2 regions of the Streptomyces sp. NPDC051136 genome follow, and region 1 is predicted to be linked to the other one. Evidence: riboswitches for the same ligand, from Rfam matches in the RefSeq annotation. Region 1 holds a riboswitch; the other holds the start of a gene.
What was found. A riboswitch is a leader RNA that binds a small molecule or an ion and turns the genes downstream of it on or off. The one in region 1 is predicted to bind cobalamin.
Positions count from the first base shown of each region.

Region 2: linked by a shared signal. The riboswitch ahead of ACIBCJ_RS24180 (energy-coupling factor ABC transporter permease) and the one ahead of ACIBCJ_RS14925 ((2Fe-2S) ferredoxin domain-containing protein) in region 1 are both predicted to bind cobalamin.

Region 1 is NZ_JBITFE010000004.1:544,530-548,263, reverse strand. It holds gene ACIBCJ_RS14930 (ferric reductase-like transmembrane domain-containing protein) at 176-1,162, shown strand; cobalamin riboswitch at 1,216-1,344, shown strand; gene ACIBCJ_RS14925 ((2Fe-2S) ferredoxin domain-containing protein) at 1,407-1,814, shown strand; gene ACIBCJ_RS14920 (hypothetical protein) at 1,851-2,321, shown strand; gene ACIBCJ_RS14915 (PepSY-associated TM helix domain-containing protein) at 2,634-3,734, shown strand, end outside.
Region 2 is NZ_JBITFE010000008.1:289,452-293,185, forward strand. It holds gene ACIBCJ_RS24170 (hypothetical protein) at 1-155, opposite strand, end outside; gene ACIBCJ_RS24175 (chloride channel protein) at 562-1,914, shown strand; cobalamin riboswitch at 2,150-2,336, shown strand; gene ACIBCJ_RS24180 (energy-coupling factor ABC transporter permease) at 2,366-3,073, shown strand; gene ACIBCJ_RS24185 (energy-coupling factor ABC transporter substrate-binding protein) at 3,070-3,420, shown strand; gene cbiQ (cobalt ECF transporter T component CbiQ) at 3,421-3,734, shown strand, end outside.

The DNA.
Region 1 (3,734 bases):
CAACGGTTGTCCTGAAAGTGGAGGGGAGGCGGAAACCAGGTGTGTCCCCGTTCGGTCGTCGTGGTCGGTCTGGCCGGATCGTGCCTCCGGGGATCGCCGCCCCATCGGCCAGACTTGTTGCCTCACGACACATGCGCACCGCTGCGGCGGTGGCCCGTGCCTGGGGAGGCGCCCGATGACGTCGGACACGAGGCCGGACGAGGGCGGGGCGGCGGCCGCCACCGGAGGCCGGCGGCCTCCCGGGGACCGCGTCGCGCTGCGCGGTGATCTGCGTGCCGCAGTGCCCGACGCCACCGCGGCGGTGGTGGTCACGGGGCTGGTGTTCGCCCTCCTTTGGTCCCGCATGGAGTCGGGTGCTTCGGACACCGTCGCGGTCATGCCGTTCATGGACGATGCCGGCACCTACTGGATGTACCTGCTCAGCCAGGCCTTCGGCTGGTCGGGGCTGCTGTGGGCCTGGGGCACGGTCATGCTGGGCCTGCTGCTGTCGGGGCCGCGCCCCGCCCGGCTGCCGGTCTCCCGGCAGGTACTGGAGCGCTGGCACCGCACCACGAGCCTGACCACGATGGCGCTCATGTTCGCGCACGCGTTGATGTTCGCCGCCGAACTCGTCCGCTACGAGACGAAGGTGGACTGGGCCGAGCGGCTGTGGGTGGGCTTCGCCGACACCTTCGTGCCCGGCTGGTACGACTCCGGCACCGGCCGGGTCGCCATCCCGCTCGGCCAGGGCGCCCTGTACCTCGCGATCCCTCTCGGCCTGCTGTTCTACATCCGGCACCGCATCGGAGCGAACACCTGGCGCCGGCTGCACCGCTTCGTGATCGTCGTCTACGTGCTCAGCGTGTGGCACACCCTGCTGTACGGAACCAACGTCTGGTACGGCGAGTGGCCGCGCACCGTCCTGTGGCTGCTGCAACTCCCCGTCGCAGCACTGCTTTTGATGCGTCTGCTGCGGCCTGCCCGACGGGCCGAACGGCTGGGGCCGCCGAGGCGGGGCGCGGGCACGGCCCGTCCTGTCTGGTGGGGGCGCGCGGCCGGACGCGTCGTCGCCGGAGCCGTCGTCGTCGCACTGGTCGTCGTGGTGATGTCCGGTCGTGACGGCGGACGGGACCGTCCGACCCATCCGCCCGCCACCGCTCCGCACGAGCAGGAGACGGACTGACGGTCGGCACCGCGTTGCGGGATGGGATGATGGCCGGCGACAAGGCGACGGCGTAACGAGGAAGCCGGTGCGAATCCGGCGCGGTCCCGCCACTGTGATCGGCGAGCGCGTCCCGAAGAGGCCACTGCCCCGCAACGGGTGGGAAGGCCGGGACGGGCATCGACCCGAGAGCCAGGAGACTCACGCGGTCGCCTCCTCGACGGACCACCGGGGCGGATCTCCCCGGAGAGAGGGACGGCACCCCATGCCCGCAACGCCGACCGGACGAACGCCCGACGACGCGAGGAAGGCGGCGTCCGCCCCCGGCTCCGCGCCGTGTCGCGTCGTCGTGTGCCGCGACTGCTGCTGCGGCAGCCCCAAAGTGACCGGCGTCGACCATACGGCCCAGGTGGAGCGCCTGCGTGCCGCGGTCCCGGTGCGCGTCTCCGACTGCCTCGACGTCTGCGACCACGCCAACGTCATCGTCGTCCAGCCCTCCGCGCAGGGCCGAGCCGCCGGCGCCCGGCCCGTCTGGCTGGGGCTGGTCAACGACCCGGACGCCACCGAGGACGTCGCCGCCTGGGCACGCGCCGGCGGACCGGGCGTCGCGCCCCGACCGGACATCCTCGACCTGTACGCCATCACGCCGCCGCGACGGCGTACGGCCTCCTGACCGCACGGACAGCGTGCCGAAGAGAGGACGGGAACCGTGCACGAAGCCCGTGCCTCGACAGCCTCCGTCGCCGCTGCCCTGCACGACGTGGCGAGCCTCGGCGGCTTCTTCGCCCTGCGGGTCGGCGGACCGGACGACGGCCGGCACCCGCTCGCCCACTCCTACCAGGCGGGATTCACCGACCTCGCCGAAGCCGTCGCGCGTCGTCACCGCACTTCGCAGCCGCGCGTCGACGTCTCCATCGCCCAGCTCGGTCACGCCGCCCGGCCGGGCGGCGGTCCCGTCCGCGCTTTGTACGAGCAGGTGACGGGCCACCTGTCGACACTGGCCGACGGACTCCGCGTCAAGATCGCCCCCCGCCTGCTGGACGGCAACTCGACGTCGGCCCTCGCCGGTGCGGCCCACGCCCTGCTCGCGCTCCGCCCGGCCGTCCGCGAACCGCTCACCGACCTCACGACCGCGCTTGTGGACACCGGACGCCTGTTCACGCTGTTCTCCCACGGGTGACCGGGGCAATGGTTCGGCACCGCTCGGCCCGTCCTGATCGCTCCCGCCATCGACCCCTGAACGTCAAGCAGGTGTGACGCGCGTCACGGCGGATGAGGGGAACTTCCCCCGGTCTGCCTCCGACCACTGCACCGGACCATCGATGCGGCAGGAGCCGTGGTGACAGAAAGGGCCGGCATGGCGGACAGCCGCACGGTGCGAGACGCAGCCGACATACTCCCCGCGGACCCATGGGCCGGCACGTCCGAAGCGGACGGGGTGAGTGCACCGTCCGGGCCGGCGGCGACCGAGGGGGCGACGAAACCTCCCTCCATGTCCTGGAACGCCTTGCGCCCGCTCCTGCTGCGGCTCCACTTCTACGCGGGCGTCCTCATCGGCCCCTTCCTCCTGGTGGCGGCGGTCACCGGGTTGCTGTACACGGCGACACCGCAGATCGAGGCGGTGGTCTACCGGCACGAGTTGCACGTGACCCCCGACGGCGACCCCGACGCGCTGTCGGCCCAGGTGGCCGCCGCACGCAAGGCGGTTCCGGAGGGGACGTTGGTGTCGGTGACCCCGGCGCCCGGCCGTACCGACAGCACCAGGGTCGTCTTCGGGAAACCGGGACTGCCGGACAACTACACGCAGACCGCGTTCGTGAACCCGTACACCAGTGAGGTCCTCGGCCAGGAACGCACCTTCGCGGGCTGGTGGATGCCCGTGCGAGCCTGGGTGGACGGGCTGCACCGGCATCTGAACCTCGGTGAACCCGGCCGCGTCTACAGCGAGATCGCCGCCAGTTGGCTGTGGGTGGAGATCCTCGGCGGCCTCGCCCTGTGGCTGACGACTCCCCGCGCCCGCAACCGGATCCGGCGGATCGTGGTCCCCCAGGGCGGCCCGAAGGGGCGCAAGCGCACCATGTCCTGGCACGCCGTGGTCGGAGTGTGGGCCTCGGCCGGTCTGCTCGGACTGTCCGTCACCGGCATGACCTGGTCCGTGCACGCCGGTGCCGGCATCGGGGAGATCCAGTCGGCCCTGGCCGGTCCCAGCCCGGCCGTCTCCACGAGCCTGCCCGCCGCCGACGGGAAGCCCGGCGCCGGTCCGGCAGCCGTGAACGACGTCGGCATCGACGCGGTCGTGGCCGCCGCGCACGCGGCCGGGCTGCGCGGTGTGATGAACGTGTCGCCACCGACCGAGGACCAGGCCACCTACGTGGTCAAGGAGAACACCCGCTCCTGGCCCGAGCGCCACGACACCGTGGCCGTCGACCCCGCCACCGGCACGATCACCGACCGCGCGAACTGGGCCGACTACCCCCTCCTCGCCAAGATGACGAGCTGGGGCATCGACGCCCACATGGGCCTGCTCTTCGGCCTGGCCAATCAGATCGTCCTCGCCCTCCTCGCACTCGCCCTCATCGGCATGCTCCTGTGG
Region 2 (3,734 bases), on a different contig from region 1:
TGCAGGACGGCGAGGGCGCCGTTCAGCAGCAGCAGTACGCCCGCGAAGACGACCCCTCCGGTCACCCAGCCGCTGGTGCGGTCGCCCGAGCGCTGAGCCCAGGAGGCGTCGCCGCGGGACGGCCGGCCGGGCGTGGGTTCGGCGTGCTGGCTCATGAGCGGAGTCCTTTCTGTGTCCCCCGTACGGGGCAGCTGCCCACCGGCGCCGACGGCACCGACAGGTCGTTCCGAGCCTGCGGGCGTCCGGGCTCCCCGGCCACGCGGGTACGCCGAACGGGTGAACCGCGCGCCGGTCCTGCGCATGCGGGGGCTCGCGGACTCGCGTTGACTGAACGGCACCCGCGGCTGCCCGCGACCGACCGGCGACGGGACCGGCGGGGCCGGCGACGGAGCGCGGCGCGGACGAAGGAGGGCATGTGACGAGTCGGCCGCTGTCCCGACTGTCCCGGCGGGGCCCGCTGGCCCGGGGGTGCTTGCTGGCCCGGGGGTGCTTGCTGTCCCGGCGGGGTCGGCTGCCCCGGTCGGTCGGGCTCTCCCGGCGGGGCCCGCGCGGGCCGGTTCGGTGAGCGGGCCCGCGAACGCCGCCGCGGACCGGGCTGAGCAGTCCCTGCGGCAGACCCTGCTCAGCCCCGGCTACCGGCGGCTGTTGCTGCTGTGCGTGCTGCTGGGCGTGCCCATCGCGCTGGCCTGCTTCTTCTTCGTCGGCCTCCAGCACGAGTTGCAGCACTGGGTGTGGACCTCGCTGCCCGAGGCGGCCGGTTACGACACGCCGCCCTGGTGGTGGCCGCTGCCCGCGCTGCTCCTGGCCGGGCTGATCCTGGCGCCGATCGTGACCCGGATGCCGGGCGGCGGCGGCCATCTCCCGGTGAACGGCCTGGGCGGTGCGCCGGTCGGCCCGCGTGCCCTGCCCGGCGCGGTGCTCGCCGCGCTGGCCACGCTGCCGCTCGGCGTGGTGCTGGGTCCGGAGGCTCCGCTCATGGCCGTCGGCAGCGGGCTCGCCCTGCTGGCGGTGCGGCGGGCAGGTGCGGGCGGCGACCAGCGGGCGAGCGCGATCCTCGCCACGGCCGGCTCCACCGCCGCGATCTCCACCATTCTCGGCGGTCCGGTCGCGGCGGCGGTCCTGCTCATCGAGGGGGCCGGGCTCGCCGGGGCGCAGATGGTCACGCTGCTGCTGCCGTGTCTGCTGGCCAGCGCGACGGGCGCGCTGGTCTTCACCGGCTTCGGGCAGTGGACGGGGCTGGACATCGGCGCGTTGGCCCTGCCCGATCTGCCGCCGCAGGCCGGTCCGGACGCGGGCGACTTCCTGTGGGGTCTTCCCACGGCGGCCCTGATCGCCGTACTGGTCACGCTGGCCCGGGGGCTGGGCCATCGCACCGTCACCTGGACCCGGCACCGCAGGGCCACCCGCACCGTCGTGTGCGCCACCGCCGTCGGCGTCTGCATCGCCGCGTACGCGCTCATCACGGGCCGCTCCCCGGCCGAGGCGGCGCTGTCCGGCCAGGCCGCCCTCGCCCAGCTCGCCGCGCACCCCCACGCGTGGTCCGTCGGGGCGCTCGTCGCGCTGGTCGCGTGCAAGGGACTGGCCTGGGGCATCGCGCTGGGGGCGCTGCGCGGCGGCCCGATCTTCCCGTCGGTGCTGCTGGGCGCGGCGACCGCCCTGGCCTGCTCCGGGCTGCCCGGGTTCGGCGCGACCCCGGCCCTCGCCCTCGGCATCTCCGCCGCGGCGGCCGCGGTGACGGGGCTGCCGCTGGCCAGCGCGGTCCTGGCGGTGCTGCTGATGGGCCGGGACGCCCACGACCAGACGCCGCTGATCGTCATGGCGTCGGTCGTCTCCTTCGTCGTCGCCCAACTGGTGCGCCGGACCGGGCCGGAGGCGGGCAGGGCACCGAAGGAGGCGGCGGAGGCGCCACGGTGACCGGCCGGATGCGGACAGGGTGGTCAGGTCCCCCGGATCAGCGGGGCCGGTTCCGCCGATCCGGGTGCTCCGCGGCACAGGCGCGCGGAGATCTTCGCCACGTCGGGCGCGGAGGGGCGGTGGCGGATGTCGGACCGGTGGCGCCTTGCGTTTTCGCAGGCCCCGGGCCTCTTCGACGGCCCGGCGGGGCGTCCGCCCGGCGTGCGGCCCGCTTGTGCCCGGCCCCGTGTGAGCACTACTGTCGCCACGCCTTGGTGAACGGGAAATCCGGTGTGATGCCGGTGCGGCCCTCGCCACTGTGAATCGGGAAGTCCGGCTCCGGCCCTCGCGGGCAGCCACTGGATCGCTTGCGGTCCGGGAAGGCGGAGCACGGGCGGTGGTACCCGTAAGCCAGGAGACCGGCCAAGGCGCGTCGTCCATCCACGAGGTGCTGGAGAGGGTCTGCTGAGCCATGCACATAGCCGAGGGCTTTCTGCCACCGGCGCACGCGATCGCCTGGGGTGTCGCGTCCGCGCCGTTCGTCGTCCACGGAGTCCGGTCACTCACCCGTGAGGTCAGGGAGCACCCGGAGAGCACCCTGCTCCTCGGGGCCTCGGGGGCCTTCACGTTCGTCCTGTCGGCCCTGAAGCTGCCTTCGGTCACCGGGAGTTGTTCCCACCCGACCGGCACCGGTCTGGGCGCCGTCCTGTTCCGGCCGCCGATCATGGCGGTACTGGGCACCATCACCCTGCTCTTCCAGGCGCTGCTGCTCGCCCACGGCGGGCTGACCACGCTCGGGGCCAACGTCTTCTCGATGGCCATCGTCGGCCCCTGGGCCGGTTACGGCGTCTACCGCCTGCTGCGCCGCTTCGATGTGCCGTTGATGGTCACCGTGTTCTTCGGGGCGTTCGTCGCCGACCTGTCCACCTACTGCGTCACCAGCGTGCAGCTGGCGCTGGCCTTCCCCGACCCGAGCAGCGGTTTCCTGGGCGCGCTCGGCAAGTTCGGCTCGATCTTCGCCGTCACGCAGATCCCGCTGGCGGTGAGCGAGGGCCTGCTCACCGTGATCGTCATGCGACTGCTGGTGCAGTCCAGCAAGGGTGAACTGACCCGGCTGGGCGTGCTCCTGACGAAGGCGCCGGCGGGTAGCGGGAACAAGGAACAGGCGGTGGCCCGATGAGCCGGAACGCGAAGATCAACGCCCTGCTGCTGCTCGCCGTCGCCGCGCTGGCGGTGCTGCCGCTGGTGCTGGGGCTGGGCGACCACAAGGAGGAGCCGTTCGCCGGTGCGGACGCGGAGGCGGAGACGGCGATCACCGAGATCGAGCCGGACTACGAACCGTGGTTCTCCCCGCTGTACGAACCGCCCTCCGGGGAGATCGAGTCGGCGCTGTTCGCGTTGCAGGCCGCGCTCGGCGCGGGCGTGCTGGCGTACTACTTCGGGCTGCGCCGGGGCCGGCGGCAGGGTGAGGAGCGGGCGTCGACGGCGGCGACGGCGGCTCCGCGGGACACCCCCGGTGGGGACTGAGTGCTGCCGATCGACGCGGCGGCGCACAGCAGTCGCTGGCGCCGCCGGCACCCCGTGGACAAGGCCGTGCTCGGGCTCGGTCTGACCGTGCTCGCGATCTCGCTGCCGCCGTGGCCCGGCGCGGCACTGGTGCTGGTGACGGCGCTGATCGTGCTGCTCGGCCCGGCGGGTGTGCCCGGACGCCGGCTGTGGCGGGCGTACCGGGTGCCGTTGGGATTCTGTGTGACGGGGGTGCTGCCACTGCTGGTGCAGGTCGGGGGCCCGGACGGGTTCCTGTCGGCGGCGGACGGCGGTGCGGTGCGCGCGGGTGAGCT